Regions from separate parts of the Brevibacterium sediminis genome, predicted to be linked through region 2. Evidence: predicted binding sites of a transcription regulator. Region 2 holds the regulator's gene; each other region holds the start of a gene.
The links. The regulator LexA, encoded in region 2, represses DNA repair genes until DNA is damaged. The targets are predictions, from matches to a motif close to TCGAACANNTGTTCGA.
Positions count from the first base shown of each region.

Region 1: the regulator LexA is predicted to act here: its motif matches at 6,590-6,605, upstream of KTJ89_RS18000 (HNH endonuclease signature motif containing protein).
Region 3: the regulator LexA is predicted to act here: its motif matches at 3,776-3,791, upstream of KTJ89_RS15900 (HNH endonuclease signature motif containing protein).

Region 1 is NZ_JAHQRN010000010.1:68,561-78,487, forward strand. Features, by position in the region: gene KTJ89_RS17965 (N-acetylmannosamine-6-phosphate 2-epimerase) at 1-402, shown strand, start outside; gene nagB (glucosamine-6-phosphate deaminase) at 526-1,308, opposite strand; gene KTJ89_RS17975 (FadR/GntR family transcriptional regulator) at 1,334-2,032, opposite strand; gene KTJ89_RS17980 (SPFH domain-containing protein) at 2,234-3,403, shown strand; gene KTJ89_RS17985 (MarR family winged helix-turn-helix transcriptional regulator) at 3,619-4,092, shown strand; gene KTJ89_RS17990 (organic hydroperoxide resistance protein) at 4,211-4,633, shown strand; gene KTJ89_RS17995 (NAD(P)-dependent malic enzyme) at 4,852-6,057, opposite strand; gene KTJ89_RS18000 (HNH endonuclease signature motif containing protein) at 6,709-9,210, shown strand; gene KTJ89_RS18005 (MFS transporter) at 9,447-9,927, opposite strand, start outside.
Region 2 is NZ_JAHQRN010000009.1:31,704-41,630, reverse strand. Features, by position in the region: gene KTJ89_RS17135 (histidinol-phosphate transaminase) at 1-136, opposite strand, end outside; gene KTJ89_RS17130 (LysM peptidoglycan-binding domain-containing protein) at 275-613, opposite strand; gene lexA (transcriptional repressor LexA) at 848-1,603, shown strand; gene KTJ89_RS17120 (ATP-dependent DNA helicase) at 1,670-3,640, opposite strand; gene hflX (GTPase HflX) at 3,637-5,109, opposite strand; gene KTJ89_RS17110 (class I SAM-dependent methyltransferase) at 5,239-5,853, shown strand; gene dapF (diaminopimelate epimerase) at 5,856-6,845, opposite strand; gene miaA (tRNA (adenosine(37)-N6)-dimethylallyltransferase MiaA) at 6,921-7,841, opposite strand; gene KTJ89_RS17095 (hypothetical protein) at 7,848-8,513, opposite strand; gene miaB (tRNA (N6-isopentenyl adenosine(37)-C2)-methylthiotransferase MiaB) at 8,515-9,927, opposite strand, start outside.
Region 3 is NZ_JAHQRN010000007.1:133,355-143,281, forward strand. Features, by position in the region: gene KTJ89_RS15880 (Dyp-type peroxidase) at 1-1,217, opposite strand, end outside; gene KTJ89_RS15885 (copper chaperone PCu(A)C) at 1,207-1,875, opposite strand; gene KTJ89_RS15890 (hypothetical protein) at 2,317-3,012, opposite strand; gene KTJ89_RS15895 (hypothetical protein) at 3,080-3,652, opposite strand; gene KTJ89_RS15900 (HNH endonuclease signature motif containing protein) at 3,882-5,552, shown strand; gene KTJ89_RS15905 (N-acetylglucosamine-6-phosphate deacetylase) at 5,693-6,925, opposite strand; gene KTJ89_RS15910 (S9 family peptidase) at 7,268-9,283, opposite strand; gene KTJ89_RS15915 (hypothetical protein) at 9,477-9,927, opposite strand, start outside.

The DNA.
Region 1 (9,927 bases), on a different contig from region 2:
CACATCGTCGCACTCGATGGGACGCGGCGGGAGCGGCCCGACGGACTGAGCCTGGCCGAGACGGTCAAACGCCTCCACGAGCAGACAAACGCCCTGGTCATGGCCGATTGCGGCAGCCTTGACGATGCGAAGGCAGCGGTCGAGGCCGGCGCCGACATCATCGGAACTACCCTGGCCGGCTACACGGGGGAACGACCGGCGACCGAAGGCCCCGATCTCGAACTCATCAGCGCGATCCGAGTTGCGGAACTGCCCGCGCTGCTCGTCGCCGAGGGCCGCATCCACACCCCGATGCATGCCGCTGCCGCCCGCTCAGCCGGCGCCGACTCCGTGGTCGTGGGCACTGCGATCACGCATCCCGCGACGATCACCTCGTGGTTCACCGAGGCCGTCGAGGGTTGAGTTCACGAGTCAGCTGCCCGGGCTGAGTTCGCAGGTAAGCAGCCCGGGATGAGCTGACCGGCTACCCGCCCGGGTTGATCTCGCTCCGAGGCCTCGCCAGCTGCCTGCCCAGGCCGAAATCGCTCAGAGGCTCTGCCACTCCGGTTTGTTCTCAAACGCGTGGCGGTAATAGTCGCCGAGCTGTAGCCTCGACGCCGCCGCATCATCGAGCATGACAGTGACATGCGGGTGCATCTGCAGCACGGTCGCGGGCCACATAGCCGAGATCGGCCCCTCGACCATCTGATGCACCGCCTCGGCTTTGTTACCGCCTGTCGCGACGAGCACGAGATGCTTCGCCTCCATGATCGTGCCCAACCCTTGAGTCAGGCACAGCTTCGGCACCTGCTCGACGTCGCCGTCGAAGAACCGCGCATTGTCGAGCCGCGTCTGGTGCGTCAGGGATTTCACCCGTGTCCGCGAGGCCAGGGATGATCCGGGTTCGTTGAACGCGATGTGACCGTCGCTGCCGATCCCGAGGATCTGCAGGTCGATCCCGCCCGCCTCGGCGATCTTCCGTTCATAGTCCGCCGAGGCGGCCGCCAGGTCATCGGCGGATCCCTCGGGACCGTGGACGGCCCCCTCGGCGAAATCGACGCGAGTGGCGATCTCGGCGTCGATGACGTTGCGATAGCGCTGCGGATGGTCGTCGGCGATTCCGACGTATTCGTCGAGCATGAACGCCTGCGCGTGGGCGAAGGACAGCCCTTCGTTCTTGTGGCGGGTGGTCAGCTCGTCGTAGATGCGCAGCGGGCTCGATCCGGTCGCCAGCCCGATGACCGGTGCGGATTCGGTGCGCAGCAGCGCCTCGATCGCGTCGGCGGCGAGCTCCGCCAGCGTGTATTCGTCGGCGATGACGACTTCCATGTGGTCTCCTTCAGCGTTCAGTCAATCACTTCTGTTCGAGGGCGCGCATGATCGGCTCATAGTGGGCGGTGATCGCGGCGCGGAAGGCCTCGGCATCGCCGGATTCCGCCGCTTCGAGCATGAGGCCGTGGGCATGCGCGGTCTGCTCCAGGTCGGCGGCCACGGCGACATTGAGTTTGGGCAGCACGGCAGTGTGCACATCCCAGAACGCCGCGACGAGTTGGCCGACGAGCGAGTTTCCGAGTTTCGCGAGCAGCCCCGTGTGGAAGGCGCGATCCTGCTGCGGAAAGGTCTTGCCGTCAGCGGCGAGCGCGGTCATCTCGTCGACCAGATCCTTGAGTTCGGAGTTCTCCGTGCCATTGAGGGCGTCGACGATCTGCTCGGACATTCCGTGGTCGAGGGCCTTGCGCACTTCGACGACATCGCGCAGTGCGTCGAGGTCGTCGCCGGGGCTGAGCACTCCGCGGAAGACGAGGGCTTCGACGAGCGCATCGAGCGTCATCTCGCCGACGTAGGTGCCGTGGCCGTGGCGGACGTCGACGATGTCGAGGGTCGAGAGCTTGCGGATGGCTTCCCGGACGTTCGACCGCGAGACGCCGAGGCGACTGCACAGTTCGCCTTCGGTCGGCAGCAGGTCTCCGGGACGCAGACCATCGGAGAGGATGAGATCCTTGATCCTGTCGGAGGTCGTCACTTTCCGTCCGGTTTCCGTCGTCTCCGTCATGATCACCTTCTGCTGGTCGTTCCACGCTGAGCCTCCAGTATACGTCTGACATCAGATGTGTCGGCAGTCGTTCTTCGATGTCGAGACGCTTGGGCCGTGACGTCAACCGGCCTTGGCGTATGCGGATGCCGTCCTGGCTACTAGGGTGGTAGTCACAGGCGGTCGCTCGGCGGCCGAAATCTACGACGCATTGGAGCACCCATGACTGGATTGGTGGCCACATTCGCCATAATCATCGTCATCCTCATCATCGCCGTTCTGCTTTTCGGCAAGCTGCGCACCAGCATGTTCTTCACAGTGAAGACGCAGGAGAACGTCATCGTCGAGCGATTCGGCAAGTTCAAGAAAGTGGCGAAGCCGGGATTGAACACGAAGGTGCCGTTCATCGAGACGACGAGCTGGCCGATCTCGCTGCGCGTCCAGCAGCTCGAGGTCAACATCGAGTCGAAGACGAAGGACAACGTCTTCGTCACGGTTCCCGTCGCCGTCCAGTACGTCGTCGAAGAGAACAATGTGGCCGACGCCTACTACAAGCTGGCGAACTCCGAGGAGCAGATCCGCTCCTACGTCTTCGACACCGTTCGTTCGGCGCTGTCGGGTCTGACTCTGGACACGGCGTTCGAGTCGAAGGACGATATCGCGGAGAACGTCGAGGGCCGGCTCTCGGAGTCGATGAAGCGCTACGGCTTCAAGATCGTCAGCAGCCTGGTCACGGATATCACCCCGGACCCGAAGGTCCGCGATTCGATGAACTCGATCAATGCCGCACAGCGTGACCGTGTCGCCGCTCAGTCGCTCGCCGAGGCGGACAAGATCAAGCGCGTCACACAGGCGCAGGCGGAGTCCGAGGCGATGCGCCTCCACGGTGAGGGTGTCGCCGCTCAGCGCAAGGCGATCGCCACCGGTATCGCCGAGCAGTACGCGAAGCTGCAGGAGGTGGGCATCGACAAGACGGCCGAGCAGCTGCTGATGATGACCCAGTACTTCGACACCATGCAGAACGTCGCCCAGGAGGGCCGGTCGAATGTGCTGTTCATGCCTTCGAACCCGGGCGGCCTGGGCGAGATGGGCCAAGAGATCCGCAACGCCCTGTTCGCTGCCAACGCCGCCGAGGATGGGGCCACCTTCACGGCGCCCGAGAGCAGGTACACCTCGAGCCACCGCTCCGAGCAGGCCAGCGTTCCGCCGCAGCCGACCAACCCGCCGAACTCGGGCGGCTCCGATGGCTCCGACGGCTCGGGTCATGACGGTCAGTCAGGTGGCCCCGGAGGTTCCAGCCAGTCGCTCGGCCAGTCCGTTCGGTCTGCGGCCCAGTCGGCTCAAGCGGCCGCTCAGCAGTGGAAGAACTCCAAGCAGAATCCACAGCAGTAACCGAGGGCCGAGCCGGGCCGCCGAAGCGACACCGAAGCTGACCGAGGGCCGACGCACGTCACCGGACGCCGGCGAACGACTGAGGCACCACATAGCGGAGGGGTGGGCGAAGAGAGATCTTCGCCCACCCCTCCGCTATGTTCACCTCGATCCCCGTTCATCCGCCTTCCGATTAATCAGTTGTGCACAATTGAATTGTGTGCAACCATTTAGTTATGGATGCGCTCGACCTCGACAGACAGCTCTGCTTCGCCCTCTACTCGGCGTCGCGTGCAATGACCGCGTCATACAAGGATCTGCTGGCCGAGCTCGGCATCACCTATCCGCAGTATCTGGTGATGCTTGTGCTGTGGGAGGAGAATTCCGCGCCCGGCGGCGTGACCGTCAAGCACCTCGGCGAGCGTCTGCAGCTCGATTCGGGCACGCTCTCTCCGCTGCTGTCGCGGCTGGAATCGCTCGGCTACGTCACCCGTCACCGCTCCGCCGAGGACTCGCGCAGTGTGTTCATCCGCCCCACCGCCGAGGGCGCCGCAGCCAAGGAGCGCGCCGAGTGCGTTCCGGCCCGGATCGGTGAGCGCACACAGCTCGACTCGGCCGCGATGCCCGAGCTGCTCGAGACCCTGCGCACTCTGACGAGGAATCTGCGCGGAGATCCCGCAGCCGTCACCGACTCGACTGCGGCCCGCTGACGGCCCCGATGCGAGACCGATCAATGCCCCGCCCCATAGCGCAAGTCCAGCCCAGATACCCCTACCAACCCACAAAACCCTACTAACCCACAACGCACCGCCAACGGAAGGAAGAATCATGAAGGCTCTCTACACTGCAGAGGCACTGGCTACCGGCGAAGGCCGCGACGGCCACGGTCGCACGAACGACGGGAAAGTCGACGTCGATCTCGCCACACCCGCGGAGATGGGCGGCAGCGGCAACGGCACGAATCCCGAGCAGCTCTTCGCGGTCGGCTACGCGGCCTGCTATCACTCGGCGCTGCGCCTCGTGGCCGGTCAGGCCAAGGCGAACGTCGACGACTCAGCGGTCGGCTCACGAGTGAGCATCGGCAAAAACAATGAGGGCGGGTTCCAGCTCGCTGTCGAACTCGAGGTCACCCTCCCGCACCTCGACAAAGCCGAGGCACAGGCGCTGGCCGACAAGGCCCACAAGGTCTGCCCATACTCGAACGCCACCCGCGGCAACATCGACGTGACCATCACCGTCACCGACGACTGAGTTCCGACCGCGTCTGCCTGGCATGGGCGGCAGTCCTCCGATGGCCAACCGACGGCCACGGGCGCCCGACCACCTGTGGCACACGGCCTGGAGCGGAACGCAATCAGCAACCGACACACAGTTGAGGGGCGGGTGAAGATCACTCTTCACCCGCCCCTCAGCTGTATTCGGCCGCCTCGGCGACAATTCCGGCTCGGCGATGGCCCACCGACGAGGCGTCAGCGCTTGGCCATGGCCTCGAGCGCGGACTTCTCGACTGCCTCGGCGACGGCCGGAGCGACGCGCGAATCGAGAGCACCGGGCACGATATAACCAGGCTCGAGGTCATCGCCGACGAGATCGGCGATCGCACGAGCGGCGACGAGCTTCATATCATCGGTGATCTCGTTGGCATCGGCGTCGAGCGCGCCGCGGAAGATTCCGGGGAACGCGAGGACGTTGTTGATCTGGTTAGGGTAGTCGCTGCGCCCGGTGGCCACCACGGTGGCGTACTTGGAGGCGACGTCTGGGACCACCTCGGGGTTGGGGTTCGACAGGGCGAAGATGATCGCATCGTCGGCCAGGTTGGCCAGGTGCGCCTCGTCGATGGTGCCGCCGGAGACGCCGATGAAGGCATCGGCACCGTCGAGGGCTTCGCCGATCCCACCGGAGATTCCGCGCGGGTTCGTCGACTCGGCGAGGAACTGCTTGGTCTCGGTCAGGTCGGAGCGGCCGCATTCGACGACTCCCTTGGAATCGAGGACGACGATGTCCTTCACGCCGGCGTCGGCGAGGATCTTCACCACGGCCACACCGGCAGCACCGGCGCCTGAGACGACGACGCGGACGGACTCGAAGGACTTCTTCACCACGCGCAGAGCATTCGTCAGTGCGGCGAGGACGACGACGGCGGTGCCGTGCTGGTCATCGTGCATGACGGGAATGTCGAGGGCTTCCTTGACCCGGTCTTCGATCTCGAAGCAGCGCGGAGCGGAGATGTCCTCGAGGTTGATCGCACCGAAGGTCGGGGCCATGAGGACGATGGTTTCGACGATCTCGTCCGTGTCATTGGTGTCGAGTACGATCGGAATCGCATTCAGCCCGGAGAAGGACTTGAACAGGGCGCACTTGCCCTCCATCACCGGCAGCGAGGCGGCCGGACCAATGTCACCGAGGCCGAGCACAGCCGACCCGTCGGAGATGACCGCGACGAGTCGGCCGGTCCAAGTGTGCGTACGCGCCAGCTGCGGTTCGTCCTTGATCGCGGTGCAGACCTTGGCCACGCCCGGGGTGTACGCGATCGAGAGGTCGCGCTGGGTCTCGAGCGGTGAGGTGAGCTCGGCGGAGAGCTTGCCGCCTTCGTGTGCCTCGAAGATCTCGGCGTCGGTGATCGGGCCCTTCGAGCCCTGGTCGGAGGCGGCGGAGTTGTGAGCGGTGGTCGTCATGGTTGATCCTCGTGGTTGATGCGGCGGCGGTTCGTGAGCTTACGAAGCTCGTGAGCACTCGGTTGGGCGAGCACTCCGTTCGATGATCGGATCATCGGTGCAGCCGGCAGTGATCGTCTGGACGTCGGCCGGCGCGGACACGGTCGACCGTGAGCGCAGGCGATGGTCTGGGCGAAGAACTGGTCACCAGTGAAGGATGGTGCGGTGACGTCGACGCGGCCCGCGACATGGCCCTAGGTGAAGGGCGACGCGGTTGCGCGCAGTGCGGATACGGCTCGCATGAGGCGAGTACCGACCTCATGGGTCGCATCCGACAACTCGATCATCATAACCGATGCTGTGACCCGTTTCACCCGAAAATCCGGCCCCCACCGAGGCTGTCCCGCCGTTCCGGTGGCATGTTCTCCAGACCTTTGGACCGGCGCAAAACAACCCCTGAACTGGCCGAACGAGGCCGAACGCCCTCATGTCAGCACCGAGTGCAATGATAAGTAGAGAATCAATTCACTATCAATATGTCATCGAAACTTATTCGAATCTTTTTTCTTTTTACTATTGTGAATGTCAGCTTGACCGTCTAAGATCTGATTAACAGCTTTTCAAGTCAGCACCACTTCCCCGACAACGAAGTCCGAGGCAGGTGAAAGAGCAATGAAGGGCACCACCAACCGTTCGACCCCCGACCAGGCAGACGAGCCGGGTGTGACACAGCCGTCGCCCCGATTCGCCATCCGCTTCGAATCAAGCATGTCTCGCTTTGCCGAGAACGCTGTCGCTTCCGACCGTGCCCATTTCTCCCTCCTCGAGTCCGTCTCCTCAGTTGTGTTGGAACAGGTCTTCATCGCCCTCGAACTGCCCATGCCCGAGGGCTCCGAACCGTTTCGCTGCGAGACGATCTCCGCATCCTTTGATCGCCGCGCCAAAGAATCCGAAGAGAACACCGTCTTCGGCGCTGCGGAGAAATCGGAGACCTCGTCCAAGGACGCGTCGTCAACCAAGGACCCGTCGTCGCCAGCGGACGACAAGACCGGCACCGGCGGCTCACCTTCCGCGACAGTTGTGCTCTATGACGCCGACTTCGCCCGCGAACAGTTGCGCAAGGCGACTGAGTCCGAGGCGAAGGTCCTGCCCGAGTTCCCGGAGCTCGATGAGGGCATCTGCTTCTCGAAATGGGTCTATGACAATGTCGACGCTGAGGACCTCGTCGAGATCTCGACAGTGCTGGGGACCAACACTGCCCGTACCTACCGTCAGCTCACCGGCGCGCTGACGATTTTCTATGGTCTGCCGCGCTTCGCCGACCGTGTCCGCGCCGGAGAGTTCACCCAGGCACATGTCGTTGTGGTCGCTCGCCAGTGTGCTGATGTCGCGTTCGACTTCCTTCCGAAGCTCGACATCTTCCTGGCCGCGAGGCGCGCCGATATCACCTGCGAGACCCTGCGCCGAGATCTGGCGAAGATGATCGCCCTGCTCGTTCCGCCGGTCGACAACACCGAACTCGCCACTAAGCGTCGCCGCGTCGATGTCGAAGGCTACAAGGACGGCTCGGCCTGCCTGACCGTCAGCGGGCCTTCAGCGGAGATCTTTGCCTGCTACAACCGAATCCAGGGCATGGCGCTGGCCGTGCATGGAAAGAACAAGTCGGCGTTCAATCTGCCCCTGGGCGTTGAGATCAGCGATGACCGCTCCATCTCTCAGCTCGAGTACGATCTGTTCACCCGGCCAGTGCCGGAACTCAAGGTCAAGGTCATTTCGGTCGACCCGATCACGGGTATCCAAACCGCCGAAGAGAAGTCGCTGCTCGACACCGACGGCGAGCTCATTCCGGATATGGACTCCGACGACGCCGTCGCCGACTTCGCGAAGCACGTCGCTTCGGACTCGGCCGACGATGCCAATGGATCGTCCGCCGGCTGCTCGGCCGACAGCGCCACAGGGTCGTCCGACGGATTCTCTGTCGCCAACCGACCCGGCGGTTCGGCTTTCCGCCCCGACTGCAGCGTCGAAGGTGAGGACCCTGACGGTCCCATTGAATATGTCGTCAAGCTGCGTATGCCCACAAGCGCGTGGTGGCTGTCGCATCAGGCCGCCACCGTGGTGACCGTTCCGTTCCTCTCGCTCACCGGAGATTCGGACCTGCCCGGCACTTTCGCCGACGGCTCACCGGTACCCGTCGAGGTGGCTCGCAACATCGCCGGCCGGTCGAAGAGCATCCAGCGGATCCTCACCGATCCCGCCACCGGCACTCCCATCGACGCCAAAGCGACCACTTACCAGGTCCCCAGGGATCTTCGGAAGACCTTGGTCGAGCAGTGGACAGTGTGCACCGTTCCCGGCTGTGTTCGTCGGGCTGAGAAGTCGGAGATCGACCATGTCGTTCCGTTCTTCCATTTGGATCCGCTCAAGGGCGGTCTCACTCGGTTCGGAAACCTTCATCCTCTGTGCAAGAAGCACCATGCGTTGAAGACCGCCGGCCGCCTTCGGGTCACTATGCCCAAATCCGGTGAGCTCGATTACGAGTTCAAGCACGGAATCTCGACCACTGTGTCGGCGCCGGGCCAGCCGATCAATGTTGCCCAAGCGCTCGAATTCGATTCCCTGGGACGACTGGGTCTCAAACGGTGGAAACTGCCCTGGTCGATGGTTCCCGCAGCACCAAGGGTGCTCGAGCTCATGCCTGGCGAGTCGACGATTCGTCAACGCGACGAAGAGAAGCGCCAACGGGAGGAACGCGAAGCACACCAGCGACGTCTTTCGGAGGCGTATCGGGAGCAGCAGGCAGAAATCAGGCGGCTGCGGCTGGAGCGCTGCCTCAATTGGGCGAACTCTGACCACCAGCGCAGTCTGCCCACCGGAAGCGACCCCGCGGCTCGGAAGCAGCTGACGGGGAACGCGAAGTACGCCCGAGTCGTCAGATGGGCGCGTCTTGCCAAGCTCGACATCGACGATATCGACTTCGACCCGAATGAGCCCGACAAGCGCAGCGCCCGTGCCGCCGCTGGCCCGAACCTCACCGGTTTCGAAAGCAACTCGCAGTCTGAGGACGCTGCAGACCCCAAGGGCACTGGAGCCGACGATCCCTGGGACCACCGCTTCGTCTCCAAGACAGTGAACTGGGACCACGATCTTGAGGTCGATCCCCCACCGTTCTGATGACGCCCCACGGAGCCTGTGGCATCGCTCTCAACGCAGAGCTGCAGCGACTGCACTGGTGGCAGAGCGCCTCCGCGCCACAACAACTGACCGCAATCCGGCAGTAGGGCCGTCGCCTACCCCAGCGGGCTGGTCGTAGTCCACCTCACCGGGCCGGCCGTCGCGTATCGCAGGGTCCCGGCCCTCGCCCATCGCAGGGTCCCGGCCCTCGCCCATCTCGGGGTCCCGGCCCTTGCCTATTGCAGCGGTTGCCGTTCGTCCACTGCGTCGACTTCAGTCGTGAGGTCGCGACCACGGGTCTCGGGCGCGAAGAGCGCACCGAGCAGGCCGCAGCCGGCGAACAGAATGAGAACGATCGCAACGGGCCACCATGAGTCGGTGATCACGGCGACGAGCGAGGCCGCGATCACCGGCGCCAGACCGCCGGAGACGACCGATCCGACCTCTTTGATAGTGGTCATGAACGTATACCGATGCTTCGATCCGAACAGTTCGACCAACCAGCTCGACTCGACACCGTAGAGATTCGGCAGAGGCCCGCCGACGAAGACCGCAAAGACGGCCGCGATGATGATCGGGTTGCCCGTGTCGATGAGGATCATGGCCGGAATCGCGAAGAGGACCTGGAATAGAGTGAACCCCAAGAACACGGGTCGGCGACCCAGCTTGTCACTGAGCTTGCCGAAGTACGGCACAGTCGCGAAGCCGATGACGGTG
Region 2 (9,927 bases):
TCTCGACGACGACGTCCGGAAGCGGATAGGCGTTTTCGTTGACGTTGAGCTGGACCGGCACGTTGAGGTGCGGAGCCCCGTACGGCTTGAGGCCGACGAGGTCTGAACGCACTGGCAGAGAGTCGATGTTTCCCACGACGATCATTCTACCGAGAGGCCCCCGCCGCCCGGGCGGCGGGTCGGGCATCGAGATCGGCCGGTCGGCTCACCCGATCGAACAGGTCACCGCGCTGCCGGTCGGGCCGGCGCCATGCCGGTCGAGCAGGGTTCGACCTCAGCGGACGGGGACGTCGAGGGTCTGTCCCGGGTGAACCGTCGGGGTGTCCAGGTGGTTGATCTCGACGATATCGGCAACGACATCGCGGGTGTCGCGGTCGATGCCGAGATTCGAAGCCACGGTCCACAGCGATTCGCCCTCACCGACGACGACTGACTCGGCGTCGATGCCGATGCTCTCCGTCTCCGATTCGGCGACAGCAGCGGCCGAGAACGACTGGGTGGCGAGGAGGACCGCCCCGCCGATGACGACGAGAGCGACGAGCAGGGTCCGGAGAAGGCGCACAGCCTGGCGTCCACGAGGGGTCAGGTGCAGCTCGGTGTTCTGTGCAGACATCGCATTACCTCTTTCATTCGTACGATTCCACCAGTAATCGGTAGAACGTCTGTTCTATTCAACATGCCAATCGAACAAATGTCCAGTCCAACTCGAACATCTATGCGACAATGAGAGGGAACCAGCGTTGTTGATTGATCTGTCAGAACCATCTCAGTCGGCACTGACACGAGAATTTCCGAAGCGGAGATCACGGCGTTCAGCGGCTGGGAATAGAACGAAGGGGAACGAGCAATGGTTCAGAACAAACGAGGCAGAGGCAGGCCTCGCAACGAAGATGTTGCCAGCGAGATCGCTGCCGCTCGCACCGATGACGACGTCGTGCAGATCCCTGAGGGATCATCCGGTGAGGGCGACTTCCGCCTCACTCCCCGTCAGCGCCTCGTGCTCGAAACCATCGAACGCGCGGTCGTGACCAACGGCTACCCGCCGAGCATGCGCGAGATCGGCAAGGCCGCCGGGCTGGCCTCGCTCTCCAGCGTCGCCCACCAGCTCTCCCAGCTCGAACGCCTCGGCTATGTCCGCCGCGACCCGAAGCGCCCACGTGCCATCGAAGTGGTCAATCCGTTCGAAGAGGAAGAGGCCGAGCGCGCGAAGTACGAGGAGCTGGCCAACAACACCGTGCAGGTGCCGGTCGTCGGACGCATCGCCGCCGGTGGTCCGATCCTGGCCGAACAGGAAGTCGACGATGTCTTCTCCCTGCCGACCCAGGTCGTCGGTTCTGGTGAGATGTTCCTGCTCAAGGTCGTCGGCGATTCGATGATCGAAGCCGCCATCTGCCACGACGACTGGGTGGTCGTGCGCAAGCAGCACACCGCTGACAACGGTCAGATCGTCGCCGCCCTCCTCGACGGCGAGGCCACCGTGAAGACCCTCAAACGCAAGGCCGGTCAGCAGTGGCTGATGCCGCAGAACGAGAACTACGAACCCATCGACGGCACCTACGCGCAGATCATGGGCCTCGTCGTCGCCGTCATCCGCCGCCTCTGACCCTCTGTCGGCTCTCCGCAGTCTGAACACGAAGGCCCGCGACCGATTCGGTCGCGGGCCTTTGTGTCATCCTTCGTCGGTTTCGGCCAGCCTCGCCAGGCTCTTGCGGACGAGATCGGAATTCGTCGTCGGCCACATCCTCGGCATCGAATTGACGAGGAACCCGGCATACCGGGCCGAGCGCAGCCGCGAGTCGAGCACGGCCACCACTCCCCTGTCCTTGGTCGACCGGATGAGTCGTCCGGCTCCCTGAGCCAGACGCAGGGCAGCATGCGTGGCCGACACGGCCATGAATCCGTTGACTCCCCGCTGGTCGGCATCGCGTGCCCGCGCCTGCATGAGCGGGTCGTCCGGACGTGGGAACGGCAGACGGTCGATGATGACCAGGCGGTTCGTCCGTCCCGGCACGTCGACTCCCTGCCACAGGGACATGGTTCCGAACAGGCAGGTCTGATCATCGGCGGTGAACTGAGAGACCAGCGCCGGCAGGCCGTCATCGCCTTGGAGCAGGATCGGGAAGTCGAACTTCGTCCGCAGGTGTTCGGCTGCCGCGTTTGCGGCCGCCCGGGAGGAGAACAGCCCCAAGGCACCGCCGTTCGAGGACTCGACGAGTTCCTCGAGTTCGGTCAGCGCTTCCTCGCTCAGTCCGCTGCGTCCGGGTTTGGGCAGGTGGGAGGCGACATAGAGGATTCCCTGTTTGCCGTAGTCGAAGGGAGATCCGACATCGAGACTGTCCCATTTCGGGGCGTCGGGTCCGAAGAGTCCCAACGAGGCGGCCACCGCGTCGAAGTTCCCACCCAGGGACAGGGTCGCCGAGGTGGCCACGACCGTGGATTCTTCGAAGATGCCGTTGCGCATGGTCCCGGCCACGCTCAAGGGCGCGACGACGAGATTCGTCGTCTCCTTCTCCCGGAAGGTCGAGCGCGACAGCCAGATGACGTCGTTCTTGCCCGGGTCACAGAAGCGTTCGGCGAGTTCGAAGATCTCCTGGCAGCGCGCCTTGGCCATCTGCCGGCCGGCATCGGCGTCCTCGGTCTTGCCGCCGATGTCGTTGATGATCTGACGGGCGGAGTCGCGGATCTGTGCCAGGGCCAGTCCGAGCGCCTCGCTCATGTGGAGGATGAGCCCCTCGGGTACCGAGGTCTGCGCACGTTCGAGTGCTGCCGCGGCGGAATCGAGCAGAGACACGACCCCGTCCTGGACGGTGGTGTGTTTGCGTACGGAACTCGTCGCGGCCGAAAGCATGCTCGTGTTGATCTGCCCGGACAGGGCGCTCGTCACTCGGTCCTTGAGCTCATGGGCCTCGTCGATGATGATGACATCGTGTTCGGGCAGCACGTTCGATTCCCCGAAGGCGTCGATGGCCAACAGGGCATGGTTCGTCACGACGATATCGGCTTCGGCGGCCTTGTTCCGGGCGATTTCGGCGAAGCATTCGGTGAACAGCGGACAGTTCGATCCGAGGCAGTCGAAGGCGTTGACGGACACCTGTGACCAGGCACGATCGCTGACGCCGGGCAGGAGATCGTCCCGGTCGCCGGTGTCGGTGGTCTTCTCCCAGGTGCGGATCCGCTGGATCTCCTCCCCCAGGCCGGAGCGTTCTGTGGGTTTGCGTCCCGCCTCGGCGTCGGCACCGAGGTCGAAGAGCATGCCCTCGCCCTCGTCGGGGTACCCGCCGGCGAGCTTGTGCTTGCACACATAGTTCCGGCGCCCCTTGAGCAGTGCGGCCCGGGGCAGCGGATCGAGGTCCTTCTTCACGGCCTTGAACAGCCGAGGCAGATCGCGGTGGATGATCTGCGTCTGCAGAGCCAGGGTCGCCGTGGACACGACGACCTTCCCGCCGGTGCGGGTGACGTACTCGGCCGCCGGCACGAGGTAGGCCAGCGATTTGCCGGTGCCGGTTCCCGCCTGCACGAGCAGATGGATTCCCTTGTCCAGCGACGAGGCGACCGCCTGCGCCATCTCCTGCTGACCCTCACGTGGCGATCCGCCGATGGCGCCGACAGCGGATTCGAGGAGGGTGTCGACAGCCTTCACTCGTCGATGACCAGGTCCGGACGCTGGAATTCGCGCAGTTCGTCGACGAGTTCGGTCGGCACCTTGGCCTGCAGGCTGGTGCCCTCCGTGCCGTGCGATTCGTGTTCGACCGTGCCGAGGGCGTAGATCTTCGACACGAGGTCACCGCGTTCATAGGGAATGAGCACGGTCATGTCGATGTCCGGGACGGGAAGGCGGTTCTCGATGGCCTCGATGAGGTCATCGATTCCTTCCTTCGAGACCGCGGAGACGAACTGTGCATCGGGATACTCCGCGCGCAGGCCGGTGATCACGGCCTCCTCGGCGATATCAGCTTTGTTGAACACAAGGAGTTCGGGGATGTCCCCGGTCTCGACATCTTTGAGGACGTCGCGCACGGCCTGGATCTGACCGTGCGGATCCGGGTGGGAGGCATCGACGACGTGGAGGAGCAGATCCGAACCGGCGGCCTCCTCCAGGGTCGAGCGGAAGGCCTCGACGAGCTGGTGGGGCAGGTTGCGGACGAACCCGACGGTGTCCGTGTAGGTGAACACGAGGCCGTCGGCGGTCTTGGCCTGCCGGACGGTCGGGTCGAGGGTGGCGAACAGGGCGTTCTGCACCATCACCTCGGCGTCGGTGAGCAGGTTGAGCAGGGAGGACTTGCCCGCGTTCGTGTAGCCGACGATCGCGACGGAAGGCACGTGGTGGCGGGCGCGGTTCTTCCGCTTGGTCTCGCGGGAGGGCGCCATGGCGTTGATCTCGCGACGCAGCTTCGACATGCGCGTACGGATGCGGCGACGATCGAGTTCGATCTTCGTCTCACCGGGTCCGCGGGAGCCGATTCCGGCACCGCCGGCGACACGGCCGCCGGCCTGACGGGACAGCGATTCACCCCAACCGCGCAGTCGCGGCAGCAGGTATTCGAGTTGGGCGAGTTCGACTTGGGCCTTGCCTTCGCGGGATTTCGCGTGCTGGGCGAAGATGTCGAGGATGAGCGCGACGCGGTCGACGACCTTGACCTTGATGACGTCCTCGAGTCCGCGCCTCTGGCTGGGGGCGAGTTCGGAGTCGATGATCACGGTGTCGGCGCCGACGGAGGCGACGACCTCGGCGAGTTCGGCGGCTTTGCCCTTGCCGAGGTAGGTGCCTGGGTCCGGCTTGTCGCGACGCTGGATAAGTGCGTCGAGGACTTCGGATCCGGCGGTTTCGGCGAGTGCGGCGAGTTCGCGGATCGAGTTCTCGGCTTCGGCCTGGGTGGTGTTCCAGATGCCGGCGAGGACGACGCGTTCGAGGCGGACCTGACGGTATTCGACCTCGGTGATGTCTTCGAGCTCGGTGGAGAGTCCGGCGACGCGGGTGAGTGCGGCGCGCTCGGCGAGGTCGAACTGGTCATCGCCCGGGGTGGTGTCGTGATCGTCGAGGGCTTGGGCGCCTCGGGAGAGCACACGGTCGAGCATCGCGTTGCGACGCTCCTTGTCTTCAGACGTCATTCATTCCTTTGTTCTCTGCCGCCCGCACGGGACTTCTCGTGCGGACGTCGTCATGCTTGCCACCGGTCGCGGCGATTCGCACCGACGGTGGTGTCCATCAATTCTCCCACAGCCGTCTAGACTGAAACGGTGTCAGAGCACTATTTCACCGAATCGCCGAGCAGCGAGGCCAAGTCGCGGGTACTCGACCTCGATCTGGCCGGCCGCGCCGTCACCGTCGAAACCGTATCCGGCACGTTCTCGCCCACTCGCCTCGACCTCGGCACGGCTGTGCTGCTGCGGCATCTGCCTCAGCCGCCGGCCGGCGATATCCTCGATCTCGGGTGCGGTTGGGGTCCGATCGCCCTGCACACGGCCTTGGATGCCCAGGACGCCGAGGTGGATGTGCGAGTATGGGCACTCGACGTCAACTCCCGGTCCCTGGAGACCACCGCGGCGAATGCGCGCAGGCTCGGCCTCGATACGATCAACACCGTCACCGCCGCGGATGTTCCCGCCGACCTGCAGTTCGAAGCGATCCGGTCGAATCCGCCGATCCGCATCGGCAAGGAAGCGCTGCACGAACTCTTGGAGACCTGGCTGCCGCGTCTGGCGCCGGGCGGCCGCGCCGATCTCGTCGTATCGAAGAACCTCGGCGCCGATTCTCTGCAGAAGTGGATCGCCGGGATGCTTGGTGACGGGTTCGAGGTCGTGCGCACCGGATCGTCGAAGGGTTTCCGCGTGCTCACGGTCGAGCGCGACTGAGTTCAGCTGATCGTGCCGCTGGCGACGAGGACGGCTGGGCCGGCGAGGCTGACGCGTCCGCTCGTGCCCTCGGCGTTGGGTTCGATCTCGATACGCAGCTGACCGCCGGGCACGTCGACTCTCCACTGCAGAGGCGACTTCTCACCGGCCCAGTGGTGGGCTGCGATCGCTGCCGCGCAGGCTCCGGTTCCGCAGGAGCGGGTCTCACCGACGCCGCGTTCGAACACGCGCATGCGCAGGGCGCCTTCTCCCCCGGCCACATCGGATCGGGCCGGTTCCATGACGATGTATTCCACATTGGATCCCTGCGCCGGGACGGGGTCGAGGACGGGTGCATCGCGCAGTTCGGCTGCGGCGAGTTCGGCGTTCTCGGCCAGGGCGACGACGGTGTGCGGGTTGCCGGTGGATACGCGCAGTCCGGGACGGGCGACGTCGATGCCGCCGGTGGTCACGAGTACGCTGCTCGCGGGGTCGAGTGACCATTCGCCCATGTCGATGGTGTACCAGGCGTCGCTGGCGGATCCGGGTCCGGCTGTACCGGTGTCGACGACGTCGTCTCCGGTTTGGACGCCGAGGGCGGGATTGAGGGTGGTGCGCACGGCTTTGATGCCGTCACGGGTGCCGACGAGGATCTCGCGGGCATCGGCGGGGACGCGACCGCTGGTCAGGAGTGCGTGGGCGAAGACGCGAACTCCGTTGCCGCACATCTCGGAGAGGCTGCCGTCGTTGTTGTAGTAGTCCATGAACCATTCGGCACCGGCTTCGGCCTGTTCGGCGGCTCCGGGGATGCCGCTGGCTGCGGAGCGGACGATGCGGATGATGCCGTCGGCGCCGAGTCCGGCCCGTCGATCGGCCAGGGTGGCGACGGTTTCGGGATGCATCTCCAGTGTGCTGTCGTCGTCGGAGAGCAGAACGAAGTCGTTCTGGGTGCCGTGCCCCTTGACGAAGCTGACATCGGTCCAAGCGGCGAACGGGGTATCCGGAGTGCTCATGGCTCCATCCTATCTGTGAGCGTCCAGTCGGGTCTTCAGTGCCCGTTCAGGACGTCGAGTGCAGTCGCCACTTCATCAGCGATCATTCAGCACATCGAGTGCAGTCGCCAGATTCTGTTCGGCGTCGGCGGCGCTGCCGTCGATCCAGCGGATGCGCGGGTCGCGACGGAACCAGGTGTCCTGTCGGCGTGCGAACTGCCGGGTGCGGATCGTCGTCTCTTCCTTCGCCTCGGCGGCGGTGAGCTCTCCGTCCAGATGGCGTTGGATCTGTGCGTATCCGATGGCACGTGATGCTGTCTTGCCTTCGGCCAGCCCAACGCCGAGCAGACGCGTCACTTCGTCGACCCATCCGTGCTCCCACATGAGGTCGACGCGGGTGGCGATGCGCTTGTGCAGAATGGCCCGGTCCATGCTCAAGCCCAGGTGGATGGTCGGTTCGATCTCCTGGTAGTCCGGCAGTTGGGCGCTGAAGGGACGTCCCGTGAGTTCGATGACTTCGAGCGCTCGTGCGATACGTCGTTGGTCGTTGACGGTGATCTTCTCGGCCGCTTTCGGGTCGAGTTCGCGCAGCTTCTGATGCAGCATCCACCGGTCTGTTGCGACCTCGGCCTCGAGGCGAGCCCGCACCTCGGAGTCGGTGCCGGGAAACTCCATATGATCGACCGCGGCACGAACGTAGAGCCCGGACCCGCCGACGAGGATCGGCCGCAGACCGCGCTCCCGTATGTCCGCAATTGCTGCCCGCGCACGTGCCTGGAAGTCCTGCACGTTCGCTTCTTCGGTGACGTCGAGGATGTCGATGAGGTGATGCGGAATCCCCCGACGCTCATCGATCGGCAGCTTCGCCGTGCCGATGTCCATCCCTCGGTAGAACTGCATCGAATCCGTGTTGATGATCTCCCCGCCGAGGCGGTCGGCCAGATCCAGCGCAAGGTCCGATTTCCCGGTGGCGGTGGCTCCGACGACGGTGATGATCGGCGAAGTGTCCTCAGCCATCGGCGATCACTCCCAGAGTCCGGTGCCGCAGAGTGTCCGGACTTCGTGGACACGTTCGTCGATGACCGATTCCAGAGACGAGAAACGTGCACCCTGGTCGACGGCGTGGCGGATACCAGCAGCCAGCACACTGAGGTTGGCAGCCATGGTCTCGGCTTGGTCGCAGAGGTCGAGCAGTCTTTCGGTGTCGATCGACGTCCCGGAGGTGAGTGTCTCGACGACGGCATGATCGAATTCCGGAGCGCCGTCGATCGGGGCCAGGGGTGCGTCCTCTGTTGCAGCTCCGGACAGGTCGATGGGGAGCAGAAGGTGCTCGCTCGATCCGAGCGGGCCGATGTCGACGCCTGCGGCGTGAGCGTGAAGGATCGCGACGATGACGGCGGGGTCGGCCGCCTCGGCGAGTCTGCGTTCATCCATCGTCAGGGTATCAACGGTTTCGACCCAGTCGGTCCCGGACAGCAGCCGACCGGTGCGAGTATCGACGCCGCGATCGATTCCCCAGCCGCCGAGCCCGGCCACGGGTGGCAAGGTCTCGATGGGCAGGGCCCAATCGGTCTGCGTACTCACGGTATCGCGGGCGGCAGTCCGCAGTTCGGCCATTCGCGCCGTCTCGCTGCGGTCGATGTTCTCGAGCAGCACGGGGGCTGCCGGGATGATGGCGAAGGCGCCCATCTCAGCCGCGGGGGCGGATGGTCGGCATGCCGAGGTTCGTTGCACCGGCGGCGCCCTGTCCGGGGCTCGGTGCGCCGCAGCTGTCGGCCTGAGCCCGGTCGTAGGCGTCACCGGCTCGAGACGGGCGTACGGAGAATCCGGAGTCGGCGAGGAGGAAGTAGGGTTTCGCCTCGGTGACGGTGGCGGTGACGAAATCACCGGGTCGCGGCATCTGGGCGCCTTCGGGGATTCCGACGTGGACGAGGCGGTTGTCTTCGGCGCGACCGCTCAGTCGTGGGGAATCGTCGTGGGGCAGCTTGGTCACGAGTACCTCGACCTCACGGCCGATCTGGGCTTTGTTCTCGTCCCAGGCGATCTCGTCCTGGAGTGCGGTGAGGCGTTCGAACCGCTCCTGCACGACATCCTTCGGCACCTGGTTGTCCATCGTGGCTGCCGGTGTGCCGGGGCGGATGGAGTACTGGAAGGTGAAGGCCTGGGTGAAGCGGGCACGGCGGACGATGTCCATCGTCCCTTGGAAGTCCTCTTCGGTCTCTCCGGGAAAGCCGACGATGATGTCGGTGGTGATGGCCGCGTGCGGGATGCGTTCGCGCACTGAGTCGAGGATGTTCATGAACCGTTTGGTCCGGTAGGACCGCCGCATTGATTTGAGGATCGTGTCCGAACCGGACTGCAGCGGCATGTGCAGCTGCGGCATGACGGTCGGGGTCTCGGCCATGGCGTCGATGACGTCGTCGGAGAAGGCGGCCGGGTGCGGGCTGGTGAAGCGGACCCGTTCGATTCCGTCGACGTTGCCGACGGCGCGCAGCAGTTTCGCGAATGCGCCTTTGTCGCGGAATTCGGCGCCGTAGGAGTTGACGTTCTGGCCGAGCAGGGTGACTTCGACGACTCCGTCGGCGACGAGGGCTTCGACCTCGGCGAGGATGTCGCCAGGGCGGCGGTCCTTCTCTTTGCCGCGCAGGCTGGGCACGATGCAGAAGGTGCACGTGTTGTTGCAGCCGACCGAGATCGATACCCATCCGGAGTGCTGGGATTCGCGGCGGCTGGGCAGGGTGGAGGGGAAGATGTCGAGGCTTTCGAGGATCTCGACCTGGGCTTCCTCGTTGTGGCGGGCGCGTTCGAGCAGCGCCGGCAGGGATCCCATGTTGTGGGTGCCGAAGACCACGTCGACCCAGGGGGCCTTCTTCACGATCGTGTCCCGGTCTTTCTGTGCCATGCATCCGCCGACGGCGATCTGAAGGCCGGGGTGGTTCTCTTTGACCTTCGCGAGCTGGCCGAGGTTGCCGTAGAGGCGGTTGTCGGCGTTTTCGCGGACGGCGCAGGTGTTGAAGACGACGACGTCGGCCTGGTCGTCGGTGTTCGCCTGAACGTAGCCGGCATCGTCGAGCAGTCCGGACAGACGCTCGGAATCGTGCAC
Region 3 (9,927 bases), on a different contig from region 2:
TTGAGCAGGTCCACCTCAGCGAGGCGGCGCTGGATCGGCAGGAACTGCCGTTCGATATCGGCCTGGAAAGACGCGAACAACAGTCCCGAATCCCCACCCGCACCGGTCTCGTAGTTGAACGTGCGCCGGTGGATCTGCACCTCCGGACCCAGTCCGTCGCGGGCCCGGGCGATATGTGCGACCTGCGAGATCTTCGTCAGTCCGCGCTGATCGACAGCGGTGAAGTCCGGATCGTCGAACTCGTCCTCACCCGACAGCGGTGCCCCGGAATCCATGGTCCGCCCGACCGAGAACTCCCGTGCGGGTCGGTCGGCCTGATCCCAGGTGTCGAGGTTCATCGCGATATCGCGCAGAACCAGCGTCGTTCCCCCGCGCATCCACACCGGCAGATGCGCACCGAGGTCGGCCGGCGGCTCCCCGCGGGCGGAGAACACCGGGTTCGCGGCCTCGGTGGCCTGCCCCCATATGATCCGCGCGAAGTCCTCGGATCCGGGTCCCGGATTCGCCGTGCCGTCGAGCTGACCGAAGAGGTTCCGCTGAGTCTTCCCCTCCCCCGCGCTGCCGTAGGCACGTCGGAATCCGTCCCGCTGCCAGGCCACCTCGGCGAACGATCGCGAATCCTTGAACAGCATGCGCCTGGCATGTGCCAAGGTCAGCGGGTCGTCGCCGCAGATCTGCAGGAGCAGGTCGCCCTTGCAGCGGTCCCGATCGAGGCGATCGATCGAGAAGGCCTCCAAGGGCTTCAGCCAATCCGGGACGTGCTCCTTTCCGGCCAGCGCCACCAGCTCGGATCCGAACCCGAAGGTCACCGTCAGTCGGGCAGGGTCGACGGCGAGCTCGGATTCGGAGTCGGCCAACGGGGCCTGCCCCTGCGTCAGCGCGGCTGCATCCGCGGTGAGCAGCCGTAGCCAGCGCACCGCCTCGGCGGCCTTGATCCCGGGCCCCAGCGTGAACGCGATGAAGTGCGCGAAGGCCTGCGGCGGGGTCTCGACCCCGGATTGATGAGCGCCGTAGAACGGCTCGGTCTGCGGCCCGTTCGCGCCATCCAGATCTCGCCGAGGCGGCCCACCGTCACCGGCGCTCGTGCCCTGTGATCTGGGACCGCGGCCGAGCGCAAATCCGGCCGTGGCACCGACGACACCTGCACCGCCGGCCGCGGCCGCCGAGGTCAGGAGACCTCGGCGGCTGAAGCCGGTGCGACCGGGCTCAGTGGTCACTGTGGTCTCCGTGATCGGAGTCCTCGTGCTCTTCGCTGTCGGCGCCGATGTGTTTGCCCTCGTCGCCGTGCTCACCATGGTCGCCGTGGTCGTCGCTGGAACCTTCGGCCTCATCGGGCGCGTAGTCTTCCTGGGCTCCGGAGTACTCCTTGGCCACGGCCGTGACCTCGACGGTCTCGTCATCGGCGGTGACGAGATCGAGCTTGATCTGCTCGCCCGGCTTGATCGCCTTCTTCAGTCCCATGATCATGATGTGATCGCCTCCGGGCTCGAGGCGGAGGCTCTCCCCGGCCGGGATGGTGAAGCCGCCCTTCTTCTCCTGCATGGACATTCCGCCCGAGCTGTCGCCTACGGTTTCGTGGAGTTCCACCATCTCCGCGTCCGCGTATTTCGCCTCGACGAGGTTGATGTCGGCGTCGGTGTTGTTCTTCAGCTCCCCGAAGACCGCGGTCATTCCGTCGTCGGCGGCCTTGACCCATGCGCCGTCGAAGCTGAGCGCTTCGGCGTCGACCGCGCTTTCCGAGGATTCCGCCGAGGTGGAGCTGCCGCCGTCGGTCTGTGTCGAACCGGCGGCCTTGCTGTCGTCTTGGCCGCAGCCTGCCAGGCCGATGGCGACGGCGATGGGCAGGGCAAGGGCCAGGGTGATGTTCTTTCGCATGATGTCTGCACTTTCGTCATTCAGGTGCTGTCGAGCACATGTCGGCGCGCGCCGCGGTCACCTGTTGGCACAGGCAGTCCCGCGTGTCCCCCACCGTCAGACGACGAGGATCTTCGGTCGCAGAGTCTCTGCTGCCCGAAGCTGCGGGCGCTGAGCCGCATCGCGTTCGTCCGCCTGTATGCAGGGAACGCGGCTGACCGGCAGCGCTTTCGTGAGCCTTTGCGTAGGTCACAGTTGCCTGCGCGCAGCTCGTGCGAGTGCAAGTGCGCAGGGCATGTGCTGGCCAGGGTGCGGGTACGTGTCTTCTGCGCGCAGTGGTGTGCGCGGACGTGTTCGACTGTCACCGAGGGGCGGCCCGCCGCTGTCTGGGCGGTCGCCCGAAGATGGATGGTCACCCGGGAAACCAGGTGTGGGTCGGCGCTGCAAACGCCGATTGGGATGTCAGCCGAACGCGGGAGGGCCGCGGCGGTAGTTCGGGCCGACCACCGCCGATGTGACCGGCTGCGGCACCCGGAACGAAGCGCAGAGCTTGCGGAACGGTTCGTCGGCCAGGACTCCGGCCGCCTCGGCGAGGGCTCGCAGTGCGCCGATCACCGGGCCCAGGGCCAGCTGCAGAATGCTGAGGACGATGTCCTCACCGCGTTTGAGGATCACGGCGGTGACGAGGACGGCGACGACGTGGGCGATGACCATCCCCGCCGAGGTTGCCCCGTGGCTCGCATGTCCGAGCGCGGTTGCGGCAGGACCGAGATCAAGGGAGCCGGAGGCTGGGACGATGTGTCCGGCGTGGGCGTGGAGGGCCGCCTCGGCGGAAGTGGATCCGGCACCTGCAGCTCCGGCCTGCCCGCTTCCGGATTGAGCGGTTCCCGCGTGGGCCCCCGCATGGGCGAAGGTGTGTGCAGACCAGCTCATCGTCAGGTGCATGAGCACCTGTCCGAGGCCGAGCAGGCCCGCCAGAGTCAGGTAGCCCAGGCGCCTGCCGGCGACGATCATCGACGCCCAGAGGACGAGAACGAAGACGACCACAGTGCCCGGAATCGAGACGCCGCCACCAGCACCGAGGTGCATGAGCAGGGCGAGGAGAGTCGTGAAGAGGGCAGCGAAGAGCGCACGTACGGATTTCGTCCATCCGGTCATGGGCCCTCCTCTCAGCTCGCTCCCACATTCTACTCAATGTAGAACAATTTCGGGAAGGCGACTGAGCCTACATCCGCAGCCAGGTATCGGCGGTCTTCTTGACCATGGCACCGGCATCAGCGGCAGCATCCCCCCAGGCGACGAGGTTGCCATCGGGGTCAGTGGTGGAGTCGGAAAGGACGACGACGTCGAAGTTGCACACAAGACCCGCCATCGCCGAGGCGTAGACGGCTCCGGGGGTGCCCGCCGAGGACGCGTCGGCGCCGGCGTCGGCATCGCCCTCTGCCTGGGCGGCGGGGTCAGTGGTGACTTCGCCAGCTCCAGTGCCTGGCTCGCCCGCGGTGGCGTCGGCGCCGGCGATGATGATCCGGTCGACGGAGAGGTCATGCAGACCTGCGGCCAGATCATCGACGCCCTCGAACACATCCGGACTCTCGGATCGGAGCACGAGATCCTCCTCATCGGGGACGAAGATGCTCAGCTCCTCATCGGGAGTGTCGGCGAGGTCGGCCTTCGTCGACGCGAAGATGAGCACACCGCCCACAGCGCGGGTGCGGGTGACGATATCGCCGAGGGTCTCCATGGCGTCATCGCTGGGGTAGCTGGCGTCGTCGGTGTCAATGAGGAGCAGGGCATCCATACTCCAATCGTGCCACGACCGACTGACACATTCGAAGCCGGTTCACCTCGGCCACAGCCGACACCACCCCTGACCTGCATGGACACAAAGAATCCTGTGAGCATCCTCGAACTGTGACGAACACTGAATTTATGTTCGAAACGTTTTTCGATCATCTATGGCGTTCCACGCATTATGAGCGTACACTGGATTCCAACAACAACGATGTTGGTGAACGGAATTCATCCCCATGACCCTCACTCCCGAACGCAGCTCCGATCATTCCGATCGGAACGCCGACAACTCCTCGCAGACCAGCGGACACCCGCTGCTGGCCGACGAGGAGTGGGCAGATCTCAGCCGCTTTGCGCCCGAGGTCACCTCTTCGATCACTCAGCTGATGAGCCTCAAAGATGAGCTGCGCTCGTTCGATCGCCCCATGGGACCGGATCAGGCCATCATGCTCGCCGATGGGGTCGAGGCGATCACACGCATCAACGATGCATTGTCGACGCTCGCGCTCTCCGTCTGCGAACGTGTCGGAACACCCAGCGATTTCGGCGCCAAGTCGACGAAGTCGCTCATCGAGAACCGATTCAACCTCACCGGCGCCGAGGCGAATCGCCGCACCGATATGGCCAAGAACCTCGGCGGACGCGTCGACATGGCCGGACAGGCTCTGCCGCCTCTCTACCCTGTCGTCGCAGATGCGCTCCATGCCGGCACGATCTCCGCCGCCCAGGCGTCTGTCATCGAAGACTGCATGCGCAAACTGCCCACGTGGGTCAGTCAGACGGTCCGCACCGACGTCGAGACGCGCTTGGTCGACAACGCACCCAAGGTCCGTCTCAAGGACCTGCGCGAGATCTTCGGCAAGCTCATGGGCTATATCGACCCGGACGGCGCAGAGCCGAATGACTCGGCCGACCGCTCTGCGTACAACATGTCCATGCGCGCCAAGGCCAACGGCGACTGGGAGCTGCGTGGACTGCTCGACCCCGTCACCGGCGGCACTCTCAACGGACTGCTGACCTCACGAATCCAGTCTGCGGGAGAAGCCGACAAGACAGGCGCCGACTCGGCGACCGGCGCCTCTGAGATCGCGGCCGCGGGCAATCCCGCCACCGTAACCGCTGCTTCTGAGGAGACGAGCTCGCCGCTGCCGGACAAAGAGCTGCTTGAGATCGTCGACGCGGTGCTCTCCGGTGATCGATATGACGCGAAGCGAGTTCCGGCACCCGATCTCAACGCAGCTCGCACGAGCGGAAATTCGGCAGCTGTCCCCGGGGTCGGCGTTCGTGAGGACGGCGGTTTCGTGGACGTCAGCGCCGAACAGCCCTCGGCGCGCGAATGGATCTACGAACGATTCGCCGGCCTCGTCACGACGATCGACAAGCAGCGGACGGCTGCAGGAGCGCCTTATGCTCTCGTCATCAACGCCACCGCCGAAGATCTGGCCAAAGGAACAGGACACGGAACCACGGGCGCCGACAATCCCATTCCCATCAAGGAACTGATGAGAAACGGCCTCAACGGCTCGCTGTTCTTCCACCTCATGAGCGACAGGGCCAAGACGATGCAGGTGGCCACAGAACAGCGCTTCGCCAATCGCAAACAGTTGGCAGTGATCACCGCCCGTGACCGAGGTTGCACGTTCCCCGGCTGTGACGCCCCTCCCGGTTGGTGCGATGCCAACCATGTGTTTCCATGGTCGCTCGGCGGAAAGACGGAGATCAACAATCTCGCGCTGCTCTGCAGCTATCACCACCACCTGCTCGACCGCACCGCCTGGGACACGGTGATGCTCTTCGACGGGCGACCGGCCTACATTCCGCCTGCCGCAAAGGACCCGGCTCGTAAGCCGATCCTCCACGCCCGCTTCATCGCGGACGACATCGTCGACTCCCTGTTCGACAAATAGCCGCCCCTCCTTTCAGGGGACAGCTGTGCCCACTTTCCAGCTTCGGCCGGGTTCAGCCCACTTTCCAGGTTCAACTCGATTCAACTCGGTGCAGTCCGGTTCGGCCCGGTTCGGCCCGATTCGGCCCGGTTCAGTCGGGTTCAGTCCCCCAATGAAGAGGCTCGGATGCTCATGTCCTCATCGAGGAGCAGGAGATCAGCCGGCATTCCGGGAGCCAACAGGCTGCCGGCACCAGGGGCACCGCCCGCCGCCTGCAGAGAATCACCCGACTCCGGCACTCCGCCCACCGCACGCAATGGAACGAATCCTGCGGACTTCACAGCGTCGAACGGGCTGAGTCCCACCTCGGCGACTGCCCGCTTCACAGCCTCGTCCATCGTCAACGTGGACCCCGCGATGGCGCCTTCAGTGCCATCCGCGGTAACCAGGCGCGCTACCGAATCCTTGACCTCGACCGGGAGCGAACCAAGGTGATAGCTCCCATCGTGCAGGCCGGTCGCCGCCATGGCGTCAGTGATGAGAGCGATGCGCCCGGGCACGAGTTCGTGGAGCATACGAGCGACCGGGGCGACGACATGGACGCCGTCATTGATGAGTTCGACGGTGACATGCTCGGCCTCGGCCGCGGCGAGGACCGGCCCCGGAGCACGGTGATGGATTCCGGGCATCGCATTGAACGCGTGGGTGAGGATGCTCGCCCCCGCCTCGAAGGCCTGCGCGGCCAGCGCATAATCGGCAGCCGTGTGACCGACGGCCACACGCACCCCTGCCGCAGAGAACCGACCGATCGCATCGAGAGCACCGGGAAGTTCGGGCGCGATGGTGATCTGGCTCAGAGTTCCATCGGCCGCCTCGAGAATCGCTTCGACCGCCTCCGGGGTCGGCGATGTGAGCACTTCGGGCGCATGCGCACCTTTGAAATCCGGGGACAGGAACGGGCCTTCGGCGTGCAGGCCCATGACCATGGCCCGGTCACGGACGAGTCCGGCGCCCGCGTGCAGGGACTCGCACAGCCCCTCGATCGTGTCCGAGACGTAGGACAGAGCGAGCCTGCCGGTGCCGTGGGCCCGATGCACATCGAGGATCGCATCGATCCCCTCGCTCCCGTCCTCGGCGCTCGCACCGCCCGCACCGTGACAGTGGATATCGACGAACGCGGGAGCCACGTATCCGCCTTCCGCGTCGATGACCTCGCCCCTCGCCGAGGCGGCCCTGTCCTTCCAGCCGTCCCCGCGGCCCCGTGCCGTGACCGTTCCCTCGGCGACCGCGATCCACGTGTCCGCGGTCCCCTCGGTGAACGTCACCCGATCGCCGTCGAGGATGCACGCATTGTGGATGACCGCCTCGGCGGGGATCTGTTCGGTCTGTGTCATCAGGGTCCTTCCATCGTTCTGCGAACGCCTCATTCAGGGTACGGAATCAGTTGGTGAATTTACCCCGCAGCAGGGTCTTGGCGAGTAGGGTCTCGTCGGGCAAGGTGTCGACGGGTGTTGTGCCGACAGATCGGCTGTCGGCTCGCCCCAAGGTGCGAACGAACCGCTTGCCGCCTCGCGCCAGGGTGCGAACGAACCGCTTGCTGCCTCGCCCCGGGGGCGCCGACAAACCGGTAGCCGCCCCAGCGCGGGGCGCAGACGAGGCAGCTACCGCCCCACCGCGCGGCGCGGACGAACCGGTTGCCGCGCCCACCTCAGGAAACCGACGAACCGACTGCCGGCTCACCCCAGTGTGCGAACTCGGTTCGCGTCGATGCCGAGCACATGCGTATCGAGGAACGCGAGCACGGTGCGGTACCAGACCTCGGCGTTCCCGCGGCCGAGGATCCAATGCCCCTCGTCGGGGAAGTAGAGGAACCGATGCTGAGTGTCGCCATCGGCGTCGAGGGGAGTCTTCGCCCGAGTGAGAAGATCCAGCCACAGCTCCTGACCCTGACCGATCGGTACCCGGTAGTCTTTGTCGCCATGGATGACGAGCATCGGCACCTCGATGTCATCGGCGAACAGGTGCGGCGAATACTGAGTCGACTGCTCCCGCATCGCCTGATCCCACGACGAATTGTCCGTCGTCCGCCCCATCGACGTGGTGTTCCACAGAGAGGCGTGGGTGACGATGCACTTGAACGCGCTGCCGGTATGCCCGGCCACCCAGTTGGCCATGTATCCGCCGTAGGACCCGCCGGCCAGGGCGACACGTTCGAAATCGATGTCCGCCCTCTCCCCTGCGGCCTCGGTCAGCGCCATGATGTCGGTGAAAGGAGTGCCGCCGAGCTGCTGCTGACCGCGATCGATCATCGCCTGCCCGTAGCCGGTGGAGATCGCCGGGTCCGGCAGCAGCACCGCATAGCCGGCAGCCGCGAAGGGACCCGGATTCCACCGGTAGGTCCACGCATTCCACGACCCCCACGGTCCGCCGTGGGCGAAGACGACGAGCGGATGCGGCCCCTCCCCTTCCGGAAGCACCAGCCACGCACGGATCGGCGTGCCGTCCTCGGCACGGACCTCGACCTCGGTGAGGGTGCCTTCCTCGTCGAGCACCGTCGCGGGGTTCGCGAGCTCGCTGATGACCCCGGTGCGGAGGTCGACGGAGATCGGCAGCGGCGCGACATCGATCGCCGAGGCGGTCGCCACGACCGTGTCCTCGCGCAGGGCCAGCCCCGAGAACGAATACTTCTGATTGGCGCCCCCGACGAGCCGCCGAGGCTGAGCATCATTGATGTCACCGATGAAGATGCTGCCGCGACCGTGATCATCCGCGGTGGCCACGATGGTCGAATCGTCTGCCCAGATCGGGGAGAACCAGAAATCACCATCCGGCCACACAGGATTCAGTTCCGCGGTCTCGAGATCGAGGACCATGAGTTCGGCCGCGAGGTTGGTCTGCGGAGTCCAGTTCTGTACGCGAGTGACCAGTGCTTTCGTCCCGTCCGGGCTGATCGCCTCGATGTCGAAGCTGTGATCGGCAGCCGGTTTCGTCAGACGATGCAGTTCGGGTTCCCCGTCGAGGTCCACGCGCCAGATCTCACTGGCCTCGAGCTGTCCGGGGATCGGCTTCTCGAGCTGGACGAGGGCGAAGCGCGCCCCATCGTCGACGGCCCAATCGACAAGTCGCCCAGACGGCAGGGACAGGTACCGGAAGTCCGAGCCCGCCGGTGCACTCAGCTCGTCACCGACTTCGGGGAAGTCGGCCGCCGCCTCATCGAGGGTGGCCACAGCCAGGGTCTGCCGGCCCGGCCCCAGATCATGATCCCAGCGACGGACGGGGAAACCGGTGTGGAGGATTCCGCTGACCTTCGCGTCGCTGCGCTCGGAGCTGAATTCCTGATGGTCGTTCTCGTCGGCGGCCCATGTATGGACGGGGAACTCGACGATGATGGTCTCGCCCTTGACCTCGATGCGGGAGAAACCGCCCTCATGATCGGTAAGCTTGCGGGCCTCACCGTTGTCCGGCAGGGCCCACAGGCTCGGGGACTCGGCATCCTTGCCGTCCTCGGCCTTGCGTTTGGAGGCGAAGACGATCGTGCCGTTCTCGCTCAGTGCGGCCGGTCCCACGGACTGATCGCCGCGAGTAATGCGTCGGGGCGTCTCCCCGCTGATATCGGCGAGGTGGCTGAGGGAGGAATTCCCTTCGGAATTGAGGAACGAGTACTGGGCGATGACGCGGCCGCTCTGATTCGTCAAGAGGCCTTGCAGGCGGCGGGCGTCGAGGAGTCGGGTCACTGCGTCGTGGGTCGTCATCTTCCCATCCTAGATCCCCGCGCAGATTCCGGGGCGAAATCCAGAGAAACCCGAGATCGCCGAGGCGACCGGCCACTGTGATGACCGACCGGAGTCACCGAGGCGGTCGACCGGATCGCGGGCGCATTAACTTCGCGGGCGCACTATCTTCGCGGGCACCTGATCGCCACGTCGTTCGGTGCTCACTGGCACGTCAGTGGAAGCTCGGTGACGGGACTTTCTCACCATCGATCGTAACCGTCGGAAGCATCTTCTTGAAGTCCTCCGCCACTTCGGTGTTCGTCTTCGGTGTGCGCATCTCGATGGACAGATTCACCAGGCGCCCGTTGATCTTATACCCCGTCTGCACCCCAAAGGCATAAGTCGGTTCGTTGTTGATAGCGAGGATCTCGGTCGGACCGAGTTCACCCTGATAGCTCCAGAACTCGCCCGCGGCCAGAGACCCTGTCTGCTCGGCCAACACCTGTGAGTCCTGTTCGGAGAAGTTGTACCGCCTCTTCTGATCAACGACTTCCTGAGCACTGTCACCGTATTCGTCGGTGCAGTTGACGAGGATGGTATCGCCGCGAGTGGTGTCTTCGCCATGGTTGAATACATGGAACTGCTCGGTGCTCCCGGTGCTGTCTCTCCAGTCATCACCGATT